DNA from 3 places in the Polaromonas sp. P1_E11 genome. Region 2 is predicted to be linked to each of the others. Evidence: predicted binding sites of a transcription regulator. Region 2 holds the regulator's gene; each other region holds the start of a gene.
What was found. Region 2 encodes LexA, which represses DNA repair genes until DNA is damaged. Its sites were predicted from a motif close to ACTGTATNNNNATACAGT; they were not measured.

Region 1 (6,173 bases), on a different contig from region 2:
GCGTGGCGGACGCTCCTCAAAACCCTCCTCGAAGGCCACCACTTTCAGGCCCTGGCAGACCTGCAGCAATTCACCGGGACGCAGCAAAAAATCGGGGCGCGAGGGTTTGCCTACCGTTTCATTGCCCTGCGTAAAAGTTTCGTAAATCAGCACCCCACCCGGCGCCAGACTGGCCAGCAGCGTGGGCAGGAGCGGCCGCCACAGGTAATTGGTGACGATGACGGCCTCAAACTGTCGTCCTTCAAAGGGCCAGGGACCCTCCTCAATGTCGGCCACCACGGCTTCAACGGTTTGGGCGGGGCGTGTGGGAAGAGCTGATGCTATGAATTCAATAGCTGCTTGCGCACGGTCTACAAGGGTCAGAGGGTGATTTCGTTCATAAAACCAGCGCGCGTGGCGGCCATGGCCGCAGGCCACGTCCAGCACCACGCCGCGCTCAGGTATCAGGTGCGACCAGCGCTGCACCCAGGCGGAGGGCGGTTCCATGCCGTGCGCATTGTTTTCCATCAGTAGGGTTTTACGTCATCTTTGAGCGCGGCGAGCGCCATCGCTTCAACCCGGCCGGGTGCGATCAGCTTGAGCCAGCGGCCCAGCTTGCCCTTGGCCGTCATGACGACTTCGCGGTCGCGGCGCTCCATACCCTGCACGATCAGCCGTGCGCACTCTTCCACGCTCATGGCGTCGTCTTCCTTCAGGCCGCTGGCTCCGGCTGCCTCACCGGCCGCGTTGAAGCCGCGGTAGCGGATGCGGGTGGCGACCACGCCCGGGTAGGCCGTCGTTACGCTGACGCCGGCCGTTTTAAGCTCGGCGCGCAATGCCTCGAAGAAGCCCGTCATGGCGAATTTGGTGGCGCTGTAGGCGGTGCGGCCCGGCACGCCGATCAGGCCCGCCAGGCTGGAGACAGCCACGATGCTCCCGTGGCGCACTTTTAAGTAAGGCAGGGCGGCATGGGTGCACCAGACGCTGCCCCAGAGGTTGATGCGCATCAACTGTTCATACCAGGCCAGGTCCTGAGCCTTGACGTCTTCAAAAAGGGCTTGCGCCGACATGCCTGCGTTGTTGATCAAGGCATCGATCTGCCCGAACCGGCCGATGGCGGCGGCCACCAGCTGGCGGCATTGTTCTTCTTGCGACACATCGGTTTTGACGGCCAGGGTCAGCGCCCCATGGGCAGCGCATTGGCCCGCAACCTCATTGAGCAGTGCTTCATTGCGCGCGGCCAGCACCAGCGCCACGCCGGCGCCGTGGGTTTTGGCCAATTGCCGCGCCATTTCAGCGCCTATGCCGTCCGAGGCTCCGGTAATTACTATTGTTTTCATAGCTGCTTGCGCCCGTCCTGATTGGGCCGCAGCCCAAAACACAGATAAAACCCCTGGGCAGGGCCTTGCGCTAGAAGCAGGCCCAGACCTGGTTGGCGAGTGTGAACAGGAAATCAGGCCGTGTGTAGAGGGCAAACACCCCCAGCGACGCGATGATTGCGAGCGCCCACAGGCCGATCCTTTTGGCCATGTCAGGCCCCTTGGGGCACGGCCGCGCGTGCAATCGGTGATTCACGCACCGGCAGGTTCACCAGCGCGGCAAACACGCCCAATGCAATCGCGATGTACCAGACGATGTCGTAGCTGCCTGTGCGGTCATATAAATAGCCGCCCAGCCAGACGCCCAGGAAGGAACCGATCTGGTGGCTGAAGAAGATAAAGCCGCCCAGCATCGACAAATGCTGGATGCCGAAGATCTGTGCCACGACGGCGTTGGTTGGCGGAATGGTCGACAGCCACAGCAGGCCCATCAGGCTGGCAAAGATGTAAACGCTCAGGGGGCTGAGCGGCGCCGCCAGGAACACGGCGATCACGATGGCGCGCGAAAGATAAATCGTCGCCAGGATCTTGCGCTTGGCAATTTTCTGGCCCAGCGAGCCCGCAATGTATGTGCCGAACACATTAAAGAGGCCGATCAGCGCCAGCGCATAGCTGGCCACCTGGGGGGACAGGCCCTTGTCCTTGAGGTAGCTGGGCATGTGCACGCCAATGAACACCACCTGGAAGCCGCAGACAAAATAACCCGCCATCAGCAATTGAAAGCTCGGGTACTTGAAGGCCTCGCGCAGCGCCTGAAGGATCGTTTGTTCGCGTTTGGCAGGCTGCCCACCGGCGAAACCGCCTTCGCGCAGGCCCAGCGCCAGCGGCGCGATCAGCAGCACCGCGCCGCTCAGCACCAGCAAAGCCTCTTTCCAGCCCAGGCTGCTGATCAGGAAACCTTCGGTCGGCACCATCAGGAACTGGCCGAACGAGCCCGCCGCCGCGGCCACGCCCATGGCCCAGGAGCGCTTGTCGGCTGAAATATTGCGCCCGATCACGCCGTAAATCACGGCATAGGTGGTTCCGGCCTGCGCGGCGCCAATCAGCACGCCGGCTGTCAGGGTGAACAGGAAACCGGTAGGCGACAGCGCCATGCCCACCAGGCCCAGCCCGTACAGCAGCGCGCCGCCCACGATCACGCGGAAGGCGCCAAAGCGGTCAGCCGCCATGCCGGCAAAAATGCCGAACACACCCCAGGACAGGTTTTGCACCGCCAGCGCAAAGGCAAAAGTCTCGCGCGTCCAGCCCTGCGCCTGCGTGATGGGCTGCAGCCAGAGCCCAAAACCGTGGCGAATGCCCATGGACAGCGTGACGATGGTGGCGCCGCAGATCAGCACCTGCAGCATGGAGAGTTTTTTGGTGTCGGTGGTCATGGACGGGCCGCCGCAAGCGGCAAAAAAGAAAGGTCGGGAGCGGAAAACGCGCTATCTGTCGACTGTAACGAAAATGGCAAAACACTGCCCGGACCGCACTTCGTTCCGTGTCTCAAATCAGGTTGACTGTATGTTTATACAGTTACTTTGCCGGCCCCGACTACAATTGCGGCAATTCTTTCATCTGCCATGGCTGACAAACTACCCACCGAATATTCCGAAGGCTCGATCCGCGTGCTCAAGGGCCTGGAGCCCGTCAAGCAACGGCCGGGCATGTATACGCGCACCGACAACCCCCTGCACATCATCCAGGAAGTGCTGGACAACTCCGCCGACGAGGCCCTGGCCGGCTACGGCAAGAAGATCAAGGTCACGCTGCACACCGACGGCTCGGTGAGCGTCGACGACGACGGCCGTGGCGTTCCTTTCGGCTTGCACCCTGAAGAAAAGGTGCCGGTCATCGAGATCGTCTATACCCGGCTGCACGCGGGCGGCAAATTCGACAAGGGCAAGGGCGGCGCCTACAGCTTCTCGGGTGGCCTGCATGGCGTGGGTGTGAGCGTGACCAATGCGCTGTCCAAGCGGCTGGAAGTCACCTCTTACCGTGAAGGCATGGTCGCCCACCTGGTGTTCTCGGGCGGCGATGTCATTGAAAAGCTGCACCTGCGCAAAAACGGCGATGGCGACCGCAAGACGGGCACCACCGTCCGCGCCTGGCCCGATTCCAAATACTTTGAATCGGCCACGCTGCCCATGGCCGAACTCACGCACCTGCTGCGCAGCAAGGCGGTGCTGATGCCCGGCGTCACGGTGACGCTGACCAACGAGAAAACCAAAGACACCCAGACCTGGCTCTACAAGGGCGGCCTGCGCGACTACCTGATGCAGACGCTGACCGGCGACCCGGTCATCCCGATGTTCGAGGGCGAAGGTTTTGCTGACGCTTCGCACGAGAGTTTTGCCGAGGGCGAGGGCGCGCAGTGGTGCGTGGCCTTCACTGAAGAAGGCCAGCCGGTGCGCGAAAGCTACGTCAACCTGATTCCCACCAGCGCCGGCGGCACGCATGAAAGCGGCCTGCGCGACGGCCTCTTCAATGCCGTCAAGAGCTTTGTCGACCTGCATTCGCTGCTGCCCAAGGGCGTGAAGCTCTTGCCGGAAGACGTTTTTGCCCGCGCCAGCTATGTCCTGAGCGCCAAGGTGCTCGATCCGCAGTTCCAGGGCCAGATCAAGGAACGCCTCAATTCACGCGACGCGGTGCGGCTGGTGTCCAGTTTTGTACGGCCCACGCTGGAGCTTTGGCTTAACCAGCACGTCGATTACGGCCGCAAACTGGCCGAATTGGCCATCAAGGCCGCCCAAACCCGGCAGAAAGCCGGCCAGAAGGTCGAAAAACGCAAGGGCTCCGGTGTGGCCGTGCTGCCAGGCAAGCTCACCGACTGCGAAAGCCGGGATTTGGCGCACAACGAAGTCTTCCTGGTCGAGGGCGATTCGGCCGGCGGCAGCGCCAAGATGGGCCGCGACAAGGAAAGCCAGGCCATTCTGCCGCTGCGCGGCAAGGTGCTCAATACCTGGGAGGTCGAGCGCGACCGCCTGTTTGCCAACACCGAAATCCACGACATCGCGGTCGCCATCGGCGTCGATCCGCACGGCCCCAATGACACGCCAGACCTCTCCGGCCTGCGCTACGGCAAGGTTTGCATCCTGAGCGACGCCGATGTGGACGGCTCGCACATCCAGGTGCTGCTTCTGACCCTCTTTTTCCGCCACTTCCCCAAATTGATCGAATCGGGTAATGTCTATGTGGCCCGGCCGCCGCTGTACCGGGTGGATGCGCCGGCGCGGGGCAAAAAGCCGGCTTCAAAGGTGTACGCCCTTGATGAAGGCGAACTGACCGCCATATTGGACAAGTTACGCAAGGATGGCGTAAAAGAAGGTGCCTGGAGCATCAGCCGCTTCAAGGGCCTGGGCGAAATGAGCGCGGAACAATTATGGGAAACCACACTCAATCCTGACACCCGTCGCCTGTTGCCCGTGCAACTGGGCAACCAGGATTTTCTGCAAACCGAGACGCTCATCACCAAGCTGATGGGCAAAGGCGAGGCCGCAGCGCGCCGCGAACTGATGGAGTTGCACGGTGACAGCGTCGAGGTGGACGTTTGAGGCTTCTCCTGTCGTTTGCGCGTGTGATGGGCATCGTGGTACTGGTGCTTGCCGCATTCTGGGCGACGGTGGCACTTGCGCGCCATGAATTCATGGCCTCCGGCTTTGTGTTCGCCCTTGCCGCAGGTGGTTTGTGTTTGTCGATTTTTTCAGAGAAGGCCATCGCCAGAAAGAAGCAGCAGGCGGAGAAGGATGTCACGTTGGAGGCACTGCGGTTTAGCGACAGTGCGCTGGACGTGCCATTCCGCTGGTTTCGTTGGCTCTGTTTTGTCGTTGCGCTGTTGCTGATTTTTGGGGTGACGGGTTTGTTGGCCAGGGCGACTTGGCAGGAAGGGAAGTTGATTCCCGTGGCCTTGCTGGGCAGTTTTGCTGTTCTATTGTTTGTGTACATTGGCAGTCTGTTTGTTTCAGGTTATGCCGCATGGCAATCCGGCAGTGCGTTGAAGGCGGATTTGCTGGGCTTGAAGCTCAGCGGCTTGCCCGCTATCGCCTGGAAGCACATTCGCGGTATCGACCTTAAGCAGTTTGAAGTCAAGGGGCAAAAGAAGGCGATCTTGATGCTGGCGCTGGACCCGGCGACGTTCAACGGACTGAAATCTGCCTTGATACCGAGGTCGCTTCACTGGGCGGGTCCCAAATTAAGGGAGAAGTCTGCGGTAGTAGAGGTTGGTTGCGATTTTTTAGGAAGAGACCCGGAGTTCGTCGTTCGGGCCGTCCAGTTCATCGCGGACAAATCAGGTGGGCGAAGGGTCAAGGGCTGGAACTACCTTGAAGCAATTGACGTGGCGGAGCAGCGAGAGCAAGCTGCTGAACTCCGCAGGGAGGCAAACCGCAAGAGTGACCTGCTGTTTGCCGAGTTGCAGCGAATGAACCGGGCGGGACCCGTTGATGAAAAAAGACTGGCGGAAATTGACCGTCAAATGCAGGCTGAACTCGAACGGATGAGTTCAGCGGCCGATGCAGAAGTAAATGCTTTCAAGCACAACATGAGTGCACTGGATGAGCGCCTGAAGCCGCTGAAATGGTTTTACAGGGGTATGGTGGTTTTGCTGATCGTCATGATTGGTGGGGCCGTTTTAAGAATTGTGCTCACACTGAAGTCCTGACTCGTGGCGATGAATAACTTGATGTTTTACCGTTCCTGCAAGCTGACCTCGTGGCTCCGACGGCCTGAGGCCGACAGGTTTGCCTGGATGGATGAGCAATCAACAATGGATTTCTTACATGAAAATTTTTAGTGGCAAACCCAGGCTCTGGCCGGGTTTCTTTTTGAGCCTGCTAA
Region 2 (6,173 bases):
CAACGTGGTCAAGGTGGTGCTTGACGCGCGCCATACGGCCCTTTACTTCAGCCGCTCACCCATTCCGGCCGCGCGCGACTTTACCGGCAAGGCGTGGTGGGAGGCCGGCAGCAGCCTGCCCCGGCCACTCCGGCACGTAGGCATTTACGGCTACCGGGTGGGATTTCTGCGGGAGTTCCCGCGCCTTCCCCAGTCGCCACTCGAGCAACTGGAGTGCCTTGAGCAACTCCGGGCGCTGTGGCACGGCCATCGCATCGCCGTGCACATCACCGGCGACGCGCCCGGGCCGGGCGTTGACACCCCGGAAGACCTGGACCTCGCCCGCAAGCTGTTTTCCTGACCTGCCCTCCCCGGCATAACGCCGGCTCGTAAGTTGCTGTCAGGGGTGCATGCTATCCTTGGGAAAAACACAAGTGTGAGGCCTGCAGGACGTGCCGGCAGCCCTCCATACCTGTCAAGCAGCCCTGCGGAAACCGGCCGGCGGTTCGGGCTGACTTCAAGAATTCATAAAATCCGAGGACATCCATGAGACTGATTTTGTTGGGCGCGCCTGGCGCGGGCAAAGGGACGCAAGCGACCTTCATTTGCCAGAAGTACGGTATCCCCCAAATTTCCACCGGCGACATGCTTCGTGCGGCCGTCAAAGCCGGCACGCAGCTGGGTATTGAAGCCAAGAAAATCATGGATTCGGGTGCCTTGGTCAGCGACGACCTGATCATCAATTTAGTCAAAGAGCGCATCGCCCAGCCCGACTGCGCTAAAGGCTTTCTGTTTGACGGCTTTCCGCGCACCATTCCGCAGGCCGACGCCATGAAGTCTGCCGGCGTCAAGCTGGATTACGTTCTTGAAATCGACGTACCCTTCGACGCCATCATCGAGCGCATGAGCGGACGCCGTTCGCACCCCGCCTCCGGCCGCACCTACCACGTCAAGTTCAATCCGCCCAAGGTCGAAGGCAAAGACGATGTGACCGGCGAGCCGCTGATCCAGCGTGATGACGACAAGGAAGAAACTGTCCGCAAGCGCCTGGAGGTTTACAGCGCCCAGACCCGTCCGCTGGTTGAGTACTACTCCAGCTGGGCAAAGTCAGAGCCTGAACTGGCCCCGAAATACCGTGCCATCAGCGGCATGGGCGGTGTTGACGAGATCACCGCCCGAGCATTTAAGGCGCTGGCGGGTTGAACCGGGCCTAACGCGAGTCCACTTGCCCCAAAAAGCCGTCAGCCCGACGGCTTTTTTTTATTCCGGCTTCCGGACCCGGTGGACTGCAATTGCAAGCCCGGCTTCAACTCTCCGCCAGCAACTCGAGCATCATCGCTATCCTCGCCTTCACAGGGCTCAGCCCCTGTGAATCAGAAAACAGATCCCCTGGTGTGGGCAAGACCCGGCCATTGAGGCACCTTGTCGCACGGACGACCCGCACCCCCGCAGACCGCGCGCGAAGCAAGGCCGCCTCCAGCGCGTGGTGCAAGGTGCCATTACCCGTGGCAGCAACCACCAGCCCCTGGACACCCTGTGCCAGCAACGCGTCCACGATCGCACCACTGGCGCCGGCATGGTTCATGACAATCTCAACGCGCGGCCATTGGAGCGGAATCATGGAATTCGCTATTATTTTGATAGCCGCTTGCGCCCGTTCCACATAGGTTTCTGGCCAATTTCTCACTAACCTGAGGGATCCTTCCTCTACATAGCCAATCGGCCCCGCATCACCGGAGTCAAAGGCGTCAACCTTGTAGGTATGCACTTTCTGCACGTCCAGCGCGCCGTGGATGGTTCCGGCACACACCGCGACAACACCCATTGCCCCAGCATGACGCACCACCGCCATGGCATCCAGCATGTTCTGGGGGCCGTCAGGCACCAGCGCAGTCGCCGGCCGCATGGCACAGGTCAGCACCACAGGTTTATCGGGGCGGCACACCGCATGAAGGAAATACGCCGTTTCTTCCAGCGTGTCCGTGCCGTGCGTGATGACAATGCCCTGCACGTCCGGCTGGGCCAGAAAGTGATTGACCCGACTGGCCAGCCGCACCCATACCTCGAAGCTCATGTCCTTGCTGTCGACCTGCGCGACCTGCTCGGTCATCAAGGGGCCGAACCTGGCCAAAGGCGGGACCGCCGCCACAAGTTGCTCAACGCCCACCTGGGCAGCGGTATAGCCGATGTTGTCCGACGCACTCGCAGCCTGCCCGGCAATCGTGCCGCCGGTGCCCAGAATCACAATATTTTGAGGATGCATAAAACGTAAACTTGCAATCTTTTAAAAACTGGATGAAAATACAGTTACTGGATATTAAAACAGCTACGGCAACGTTGCGTACCCAAAGCCAGCAGGCAATACGCAAGCGGGTTTAAGTTGTGATTCAAGGAGCAACAGTGATGAGCACACTCGATAACTTTTCGCATTTTCCCCCTGAGGCTCCCAAGCTCACTGCGCGCCAGCAGCAAATTCTGGAACTGATCCAGAGCGCCATCGCGCGTACAGGCGCCCCGCCTACCCGTGCTGAAATCGCCGCCGAGCTTGGCTTTCGCTCTGCCAATGCCGCCGAGGAGCACTTGCAGGCGCTGGCCCGCAAAGGCGTCATCGAGCTGGTCAGCGGGACCTCACGCGGCATACGTTTGCGCAACGACGCCCTTCGCAGCCTGAACGAATCCAGAATCAAACAGTTTTCCCTGCCGTTGCAAAGCCTGGCCCAACTCGCCCTACCTCTGGTGGGGCGGGTTGCTGCTGGCAGCCCGATTCTCGCGCAGGAACATGTCGAGCAAACCTATTATTTTGAAAGCAGCCTGTTTCAGCGCCAGCCCGACTACCTGCTCAAGGTCCGCGGCATGAGCATGCGGGACGCAGGCATCATGGATGGCGACCTGCTGGCCGTCAAGCAATCCAAGGAAGCCAAGAATGGTCAGATTGTCGTGGCCCGGCTGGGTGATGAAGTGACCGTCAAGCGCTTTCGCCGCAACAAGCACCTGATCGAACTCCTGCCCGAAAACCCGGACTTTAAAACCATTGTGGTCGAGCCCGGTGAGCCTTTCGAGCTGGAAGGCCTGGCCGTCGGTCTCATTCGCAACACGATGCTGATGTAGGCAGCTCACCTGGCCGCGCACCAGGTGGCGGGCGTTTGGCCGTTGTGATGGCCAACACCCTGGTGCCGAGGCCTTCCTGGCAATTTGCCAGTCTGCAATCCTGCCTGTGTAAACCTCTCTCATACAGGAGTTCATCATGGGAATCACCAGTTTTTCACACTCACCAATGCTGTCGGTGTTGCTTGCACCCGTGCAGGCATTGGTGTCATTGTTTTTGCCGGCGCAGGGCATGGCTGGGGCAAGCCGGTTTTCCGCGCCAGCCGGCGCACAGCTCAGATCTCACCAGCTTGCGCTACCCTTTGCTTCCGGCGATTTCGCGGCAACGCGCGCCCCGACTGCGCGCGCAACTGGCGCTCTTGCCGTCCAACGCTCTGTCAAGGAGTCCCGCCCCAGCCGGCTGCGAGTTGTTCGTGAGTTTGATTCCAACGTCAGCCCTGCGTGTGCCGGCCGCATGGTGATATCCGGCCGCATGGCCGACGTCTGTGCAGAACTTGAGCGCATGAGCCAGCGGGAAGCCCCTTTGCGATAACCGGTACGGAAAACACCTGCCAAAAGTTCAGCCCTGGGCGTTTTGCGGCGCCATCTGGCGCGTTTCCTTGAGATACAAAATCCCAAGTCGGAAGTGACCCCGGCGGAAAGGAAGAAAAATCTTGCAGGCACAATATCGGCATGAATATTGTGATCCTCGACGACTACCAGGACGCGGTGCGGAAGCTGACCTGCGCGGCCAAGCTTGAAGCCTACCCCGCCAAGGTCTATACCAATACCGTTAAAGGCATCGGCCAGCTGTCCGTCCGCCTCAAGGATGCCGATGTCATCGTCCTGATCCGGGAGAGAACCCAGCTCAACAGGCAAGTTATTGAAAAGCTGCCCAAACTCAAGCTGATTGCCCAGACAGGCCGTGTCGGAAGCCATGTAGATATCGCGGCATGCACAGAGCGCGGCATCGCGGTTGCCGAAGGCATTGGGTCTCCAACGGCACCCGCCGAGCTGACCTGGGCCCTGGTGATGACCGCCATGCGCCGCATTCCACACTATGTAGCCCATTTGAAGCATGGCGCCTGGCAACAGGCGGGGCTCAAGTCAGCCTCGATGCCACCCAATTTCGGCATCGGCTCCATCCTCAAGGGCAAGACATTGGGGGTGTGGAGCTACGGGAAGATCGGGCAAATTGTGGCCGGCTACGGCAGGGCCTTCGGCATGCGTGTCGTCATTTGGGGCCGCGACGCGTCGCTGGAGCGGGCACAGGCCGATGGCTTTGAAGTCGCAGCCAGCAAAGCCGAATTCTTTGAGCAAAGCGATGTACTGAGCCTTCACCTGCGACTCAACACGGAGACACGCGGTATCGTGACGCTGGAAGACCTGTCGCGCATGAAAACCACGTCCCTGCTGGTGAATACGTCAAGGGCGGAGCTGATCGAACCCGAAGCGTTGATCGCCTCCCTCAATCGCGGACGACCCGGTCTGGCGGCCATCGATGTTTTTGAGTCGGAGCCCATCCTGCAAGGCCATGCATTGCTCCGCCTCGAAAATTGCATTTGCACGCCGCACATAGGCTATGTTGAGCAGGACAGCTACGAGCTGTACTTTGGCGCGGCGTTCGACAATGTTGTCAACTTCATCAAGGGCACGCCCACCAACATCGTCAACCCGGGTGCCCTGCAAGTACGGCGCTGACCTGGTGCAACCAATCTTGTCCGGCGTTCAAAAACCGCTGGATCAGGCAAGCTAACCCGCGACTTCCGCTTAAGTTTTCTGCGACGGTGCTGAAGAGGCCGGAAAGTCGAGATCGAATTCGATGAGATTGTTATCGGCGGCTTTCGGCAATTGCGCGCCTGCTTCGATCAATGGAAACGGTGCAAGCCCTGCATCCTCACCCTCGCTCAAATCGATATCAACACCAACCCGGGGTGAAGCAGGAGGCTGCGTCGGGTCAGGTGCACTTGCCACAGCAAGCGGCGGCAAGGGCGCCACGATCTGAAAACGGGCAGACAGCGGCTGGATACTGGTGGGCCCAAAACCTGCGGCACCAGGCAGACTGTCCGGCATGGTCGGCACCGAAGGGGCTGCCGATGCCTTGACCGGCGCCTCGACATCACCGGCCGGTCGGGTAATGATCCTTTTGGCGATGGAGTGAAGCAGCAGCAGTTCGCGGTAAGCGGCAAGGCTGAAAACCTCACCCCGCGAATCCGGTTTTCGGAATATGGACTCTTCAAGCACGTCGAGTACCCTGGAGGTTGGCCAGAGTGCTTCAATGCGCGAGAGAGCCGCCGTGTAGAACTCCAGATCATGCGTATCCGCCGCGTATTCATCGAATGCCGGCACCTTGGCATTGAACATCTTGTTGAAGTCTGTGCGCAGCGCGTCGTAATCCTCCCGGCGTCCCAGGCTGTGATAAAGGTCAAACAGGTCGAGATAGACCAGCGCGCTGGTTTCCACGTTGTCCATGATGTGATGGCGCAGGACATCAACAGCCTTGTCGGGACGGCCGAGCGACAGGAAGAAATCAGCCTGTTGCTGCACGTCAAACAGCTCTTCGGCGTTGACAATCCGGGGCATGCTGCTGATCCCGCTCAGACTGGGCAGGAATTCGGCAGGAAATTTCGATTCGACCGATCTGGGACGCACTACAGGACTTGAGGCGCTCCTGGGCACCTCGGAAATTGGCTCGCTGGGATCGAAATCAACCAGCGAATCGAGCACAGGCCCGGCACTCACCGACTCTTCGGTCTGGGCCTTGCGTAAAAAGGCCTTTCCACTGGCGCCTGCGCCCTCGGTCATGTAAGGCGTGCTGTCTTCGGCAAACCCTTTTCCCCACCAGGATCCACGGCTGACCCGCCGGCTGTGCTGCCGGCTGCGCATCCATAGTGCCAGGATCACCAGAAGAGAGGCGGCCAGGAACACATATAGGAGATATACCAGCCAGTTGTTGTAACGTTCGCCCCGCGCCTGCTCAAGCTGGCCGCGCATTTCCATCACGGCTTTTTCGGTTTTCTGGCTTTGCGCGAGCATGCCGGCAACATCGGCTTCCAGGGATTTCAGGCGCTGGCTGTCGCGCACCATGTCTTGCGGCTGGGCATTCAGCG
Region 3 (6,173 bases), on a different contig from region 2:
TGTCATGGCGGCAGCACAAGGCTGCGGCGTGATAGTGCACGCAGTCAATCCGCCCGGCTATCGTCGCTGGGGCGAGCTGGTGCTGCCCATGCTGGACAACACGATTGCGGCCGCCCGGGCGCAGGGCGCGACCATCGTGCTGCCCGGCACAGTCTACAACTACGGGCCAGACGCATTTCCCTGCCTCCGGGAGGATTCGCCGCAACACCCGCAAACTGCCAAAGGTGCGATTCGCGTGCAGCTCGAGCATCGGCTCAAGGACGCGACCAGCGACAGCGGCCAGGGCTGCTGCCGGGTGATCATCGTGCGAGCGGGGGATTTTTTCGGGCCGAGAGCCGGTAACAGCTGGTTCTCGCAAGGCCTGGTTCAGCCGGGCGCTCAGGTTCGCACCGTGAAGCTCCCAGGCAAGCCTGGCGTCGGTCACCAGTGGGCGTATTTGCCGGATGTGGCGCGTACCATGGTCGCCTTGCTGGCGCGGCGTGACGTTCTGCCTGCATTTGCAACGTTCCATATGAACGGCCAGTGGGACGCCGACGGCCGCCAGCTGGCTGAAGCGATCTGCCGTGTCGTCGCACGCCGCGGTGGCCCTCAGCCGTCTATCAAATCCTTTCCCTGGTGGGCGGTGACGCTGGCCGCGCCCTTTGTTGAAACCCTGCGCGAGCTGCGCCGGATGCGCTACCTCTGGAACACGCCGGTACGCATGGACAACACCTCCCTGGTGGCGGCGCTCGGTGCGGAGCCGCACACGCCGCTGGACATTGCTGTGGAGGAAACCCTGCAAGGGCTGGGCTGCCTTGGTGCGCATGGCGGGGATTTCAACCATGGAAGTGTCCGCTGCGGCTGCAGCAAGTTCAGCTTAGCCTTTTGATGTCGTCAGACGCTTCCAGCTGGGTGAGGTCGACTTGGGGGGGGGGCGGCTACTGGCTCGTGCCAAACCTCAGCGCAGACCTGGCACGCGCCCGTTCTGCTTCTACCTCACGGTTGCGCGGCTCGGCGTTGGTCATCAGTGTGCGGATAAGAACCCGTGCCGAGGCCGCCACCTCTTCCACAGCGCGCTCGAACGCGGCCTCGTTAGCCTTGGACGGCACGTTGAAGCCGCTGAGCTTTCTCACAAACTGCAGCGAGGCGTCACGGATTTCCAGTTCCGTGGCCGGCGGCTCGAAGTTGAACAAGGTCTTGATGTTGCGGCACATGGCGGCTCCTTGAGGCAAAAGACTTGGAATCATTTCACGGCGCATTTTGCCGCCAGCCGCAACCCTTCGCTCAGCCTGGTTTTATCTATTCAGCGGGCCTGATCACCACCGACTCAGCCGAAGCCACAAAAGGCCCGTGGTACACCACCTCGATGTTGTTCCCGTCCGGGTCCAGCACAAAGGCGGCGTAGTAGCCGGGGTGGTATTTTCGCTCGCCCGGCGCGCCGTTGTCGGTGCCGCCTGCGGCCAGGGCCGCTTCGTAGAAGGCTTTGACCTCTGCATGGTCTTTGGCCCGGAAAGCCAGATGAACGTGCGAGGTAGATCCGTCAGCCTGGTCCATCCACAACTCGTCGGCCGAAAAATGGTCGTCGGCTTCCTGGATGGCGCTTTCCTTGTTCAGTGACTTGAGCACGGCGCGGTAAAAGCGCTTGCTGGCCGCGAGGTCATGGGCGCGCAGGTGGACATGGTCGATGAGTCGTCCGCGGTGTATTTCCATGGTGGATCCTTTCCGGGTTGGTCCCCAAAAATTGAAGTCCTGAAAATCTACGCCCGCCGGGGCACCCCATCTGTAGGACAAATGCTGGCAAATTAGGGCGAGAGGGGGCCGCAGGAATGGAGCGACAGGGAAGGGTAAGGCGACGAAGAATCTGCCTGCAGGCATCGCCCAAGGGAACTTATCCAGCCTCAAACGCCCGAACCCCTGGACAATTCATAATTCATCCAGAAAAAAAGAGGGCTCCCTGATGTTTTTGACGTATTTCGACGCCATGCCGCGCCGCGTGCTGGTGCTGATTGCTGCGGCCTGCGTGGCCATGCTGGCCTTTGGCCTTTACCTGCAACACGTGGTGGGCCTGGAGCCTTGCCCGATGTGCATCGTGCAGCGGTATGCGCTGGTGCTGGTGGCGGTGGTGGCGGGCGTGACGGCCATCGCCAAAAGCCGGGGCCTGCTGATCGCCGGTTCAGGCCTGATGGTGCTGCTCTCGGGTTTTGGTGCTTTTGTGGCGGCGCGCCAAAGTTTCCTGCAGTGGTATCCGCCTGAAATCGCTTCTTGCGGCCGCGACTTTTACGGAATGATCGAAACCTTTCCGCTCAAGCGCGCCATTCCCATGATCTTCAAGGGCAGCGGCGACTGCACCAAAATCGACTGGACCTTTCTGGGCGGCTCGATCGCCAACTGGTCTTTCCTGTGTTTTGTGGCGATTGCGGTCGTGGGCCTGTTGCTGATTGCCCGCCAGGCGCGCAAGCGGTAAGACTGCGCGCCTTTGCCGGTCAGGCGATGGTCAGGCCGCCGTCGAGGATGAATTCACTGCCAACGGCGTAAGTAGATTCGTCCGAGGCCAGAAACACCACGGCCTTGGCAATCTCGATGGGCAAGCCAAACCGGTACGCCGGCGTCAGCGCAACCAGCCCGTCTTTCATTTGCTGCAAGGCCTCGGCAGGCAGGCCCAGCTTTTCATAAATAGGCGTGGTCACGGTGCCAGGGCTGACGACGTTGACCCGGATGCCCCTGCCGATCAATTCCCCCGACAGCGTTTTGGCCAGTGAAATCATCCCCGCCTTGGTGGCCGAATAGACGCTGGAGGCGGGCATGCCCAGGTGTGCATTGATCGAGGCGTTCAGGATGACGGAGGCCGGGTTGGCCAATGTGCCCAGCAAGGCCTGCAGCAAAAAGAAGGGGCCCTTCAGGTTGACGGCCATGGAGCGGTCAAAGGCGGCATCGTCCCAGCTTTCAAGCGGCATGAAGACGCCGATGCCCGCATTGATGAAGGCCACATCAAGTTGCCCAAAAGATTCCTGCACCCCTTGAGCCAGTTTTTTCTGCTCCTGAAGATTGCCTGCGTCGATTTTTGAAAAAATGGCTTCAGAGCCGAGATGTTGCCGCGCCTCGTCCAGTGATTCGTCGCTGGAGCCGGTCACCATCACCCGGGCCCCCTCGGCCAAAAACTGTTTGGCCGTTTCAAGGCCGATGCCCGACGTGCCGCCTGTAATCAGCGCGCGTTTGTTCTGCAGTCTGTTCATCAAATTTCCTGGAATGAGGTAGCAAGTACCGGTGGTCCAAGCGTAGGACTGGCCGATGCCCGGCGCTGGCTGGTTCCGGACATGCGTTTCAGGCCTATGGATGTGGGAGCCTGCTTTTACTTCGGCTTGCCTGGCGTGTTGGGTGGGGTGATACCCCTTATTTGCCAGGATCCGAATCAGCAATATACTGTACATAAATACAGTATTTATCCAGATTTGAATCCCTCGCCATGCTTTCGCCAACACCCGTGGACCGCGCCTTGCCGGACTTCGCCAACGCCAATGTATGGCGTGCCGGCGAGCTGGGCAGCGCGAGCCTGCGGACCGTCCCCACGGGCTATGCGGTGCTGGATGCTGTCTTGCCCGGCGGTGGCTGGCCGCAGGGGGCGCTGATTGAGGTGATGCAGCCGCAAGCCGGGCTGCATGAATGGGGCCTGATGGCGCCGGCGCTGGCAGCCCTGCAGGCAGAGACGCCCGGCGGGCTCACGGTGCTGGTGGGCGCGCCCTGGTTGCCTTTTGGCCCGGCGCTGGGCGCGCGCCGGCTCAACATGCAGCGCTTGCTCAGCGTGCACGGCAAGCCGGGCGATGCCCCTTCGCTGCTGTGGGCCACGCGTGAAGCCCTGCAATGCGCCGACGTGCACAGCGTGCTGGCCTGGCTGCCGGATGCACGCAGCGCCCATCTGCGCCGCCTGCAGATTGCCGCGCATGCGCACAACAAGCTGCTGTTTGTCTTCCGCCCGCCGCGGGCACAGCAGGACTCTTCGCCCGCGCCGCTGCGCCTGCTGGCCGAAGGCGCGGTGAACGAGGCCGGCAACCTGCTGGTCCACGTGCTCAAGCGCCGCGGCCCACCGCTGGCTGCGCCTGTGCTGCTCGATACCCGGCCCGCCCGGCTGTCGGCCTTGCTGGCGGCCAGCCGCGACAGGGCCCGGCAAAAGCGGGAAGAGCAAAAGCGGGAAGAGCTTGCCCCCATCCTGCTGCCGTCGCTGGTTTCGCTGCCTGTTACTTCACCCCGGAGTCCCATCCATGCGTTGCTGGATCGCATTGCGCATCTCGACCACCACTGATGCGGTGCACCCATGGACCCAGGACACCGGGGCTTTGCAGCGCGCGGTGGCCAGCCTGGCGCTGGGCTTCACGCCGCGCGTGGCGCTGGTCGATGAAGCGGTGCTGATGGACGTAACGGGCAGCCTGCGCCTGTTTGGCGGGCTGGCCAGGCTGATGCAGTTGCTGGCGCAGAAAATTGAGCTGTTCTTTGAATCAAATCAGCTTGTAGCCCTTATGGAACGGGCGCAAGGTGCTACATCTTTGATAGCGCTCGGACGGCTTCGGCTGCAGCAGGATCAGGCTGGTGCGTTGAAAAAACGCGTGGCCGACCTGCCCATGCACACGCTGACGGCCGCGCGCCCGCACCTCGGTGTGCTGGAGCGCATTGGCTGCCGCAGCTGGGACGACCTGCTGCGCCTGCCGCGTGACGGCGTGGCCCGGCGTTTTGGCGCGGAGCTGCTGGAGGCGCTGGACCGTGCCCGCGGCACTGTAGCCGACGACTATGCGTGGCAAGTGCTGCCCGAACACTTTGAGGAAAAACTGGAGCTCAACGCATTGGTGACGCATGGCCCCGCGCTGATGGCGGGCGTTGAGTGCCTGCTGGTCCACCTGCACGCCTGGCTGCTGGGGCGGCAGAGCGGGCTCTGCGCCCTGAAAATCATCTGGCACCTGGACAAACGCCGTGATGTGCCTCCGACCGGCGAGCTTGAGATTCGCACCGCGCAGCCCGCCCAAGACCTGCGCCACGTGGCACGCCTCATCTCAGAGCACCTGGCGCAGCAAAAGCTGCCGGCGCCGGTGCACAGCCTGACGCTGCAGTCGCTGGCCACCGAGCTGCTGGCCGACTCGGCCGCTGCCACCGGCAGCCTGCTGATGGAAGCGCGCCGGCAGGGTGACAGCGTGGTGGAGCTGGTCGAGCGGCTCAGCGCCCGCCTGGGTGATGCCAATGTGCAAGCCTGGCAACCTTGCACCGACCACCGGCCCGAGCTGATGCAGCGCTGGGTGAGCGCCCGGAGTGCTATTAAATCAATAGCTGCTTGCGCACAGCCACCGGCCGCCAGAGGCATAAAACGCTTGAAAAAAGACGCTTCCACGGATTTTCCGAAGGCCAGGGCCGAAGCCTTGTACCCGGCCTGGCTGCTGCCCGAGCCTTTGAGGCTGCAAGCCGCAGGCAATAGCCCGGTGTACCAGGGCAAGCTGACGCGCCTGGCCGGGCCGCAGCGGCTGGAGGCTGCCGAATGGCTGCTGGCCGATCACGAAAACCGCAGTAATGAGCCGGGCCTGTGTGAAAAGCCGTGGGCGTTCCGCGACTACTACATCTACCGCAGCCAGCAGGGCGGCTTGCTGTGGGTCTACAGCGAAAGGCTGGGCTCTGCCGCCCAGGCCGGCCGGCAGCGCACCTGGTATTTGCATGGCTTTTTTGCCTGAGGCCCGCATGCCTGCCTACGCACTTCCCGATTACGCCGAACTGCACGCGCTGAGCAACTTCAGCTTCCAGCGCGGCGCCTCGCACGCGCAGGAGCTGGCCGAACGCGCTTCCGAGCTGGGCTACCAGGCGCTGGCCATCACCGACGAATGTTCGGTGGCAGGGGTGGTCAGGGCGCATGAGGTGGCAAAGGAACTGGGCCTCAAGCTGCTGCCGGGTGCGGAATTTCTGGTGCAGGCGCCTGATGCCTTCAGGCTGGTGGTGCTGCCCCACAATGCCGCGGGCTGGGGCAACCTGTGCGAGTTCATCACCGAAGCGCGCAAAGCGGGCGACGTGGTGGAAAAGGGCAGCTATCGCGTCGCGTTGGGCGAAACGGATTTCTCCCGGCTGGGGGATTGCGAAATCTTGCTGGCGCCCCTGCATGAAGCAGGCGCGGGTGCTATCAATACAGAAGCGCTTTGCGCTCATTGCGCCTGGGCTGCAGGGCTTTT

Region 1: the regulator LexA is predicted to act here: its motif matches at 2,857-2,874, upstream of AC1D11_RS02580 (DNA topoisomerase IV subunit B).
Region 3: the regulator LexA is predicted to act here: its motif matches at 3,399-3,416, upstream of imuA (translesion DNA synthesis-associated protein ImuA).

The regions. Positions count from the first base shown of each region.
Region 1 is NZ_JBFUBA010000001.1:528,543-534,715, reverse strand. Features, by position in the region: gene AC1D11_RS02595 (class I SAM-dependent methyltransferase) at 1-486, opposite strand, end outside; gene AC1D11_RS02590 (SDR family oxidoreductase) at 507-1,319, opposite strand; gene AC1D11_RS02585 (MFS transporter) at 1,511-2,731, opposite strand; gene AC1D11_RS02580 (DNA topoisomerase IV subunit B) at 2,921-4,891, shown strand; gene AC1D11_RS02575 (hypothetical protein) at 4,888-5,997, shown strand; gene AC1D11_RS02570 (lytic transglycosylase domain-containing protein) at 6,116-6,173, shown strand, end outside.
Region 2 is NZ_JBFUBA010000003.1:166,652-172,824, forward strand. Features, by position in the region: gene kdsB (3-deoxy-manno-octulosonate cytidylyltransferase) at 1-340, shown strand, start outside; gene adk (adenylate kinase) at 526-1,182, shown strand; gene AC1D11_RS14570 (asparaginase) at 1,286-2,242, opposite strand; gene lexA (transcriptional repressor LexA) at 2,383-3,087, shown strand; gene AC1D11_RS14580 (D-2-hydroxyacid dehydrogenase family protein) at 3,757-4,764, shown strand; gene AC1D11_RS14585 (type IV pilus assembly protein FimV) at 4,834-6,173, opposite strand, start outside.
Region 3 is NZ_JBFUBA010000001.1:74,091-80,263, reverse strand. Features, by position in the region: gene AC1D11_RS00370 (SDR family oxidoreductase) at 1-868, shown strand, start outside; gene AC1D11_RS00365 (DUF2277 domain-containing protein) at 918-1,193, opposite strand; gene AC1D11_RS00360 (VOC family protein) at 1,279-1,689, opposite strand; gene AC1D11_RS00355 (disulfide bond formation protein B) at 1,937-2,443, shown strand; gene AC1D11_RS00350 (SDR family oxidoreductase) at 2,463-3,212, opposite strand; gene imuA (translesion DNA synthesis-associated protein ImuA) at 3,443-4,276, shown strand; gene AC1D11_RS00340 (DNA polymerase Y subunit UmuC family protein) at 4,236-5,684, shown strand; gene AC1D11_RS00335 (error-prone DNA polymerase) at 5,692-6,173, shown strand, end outside.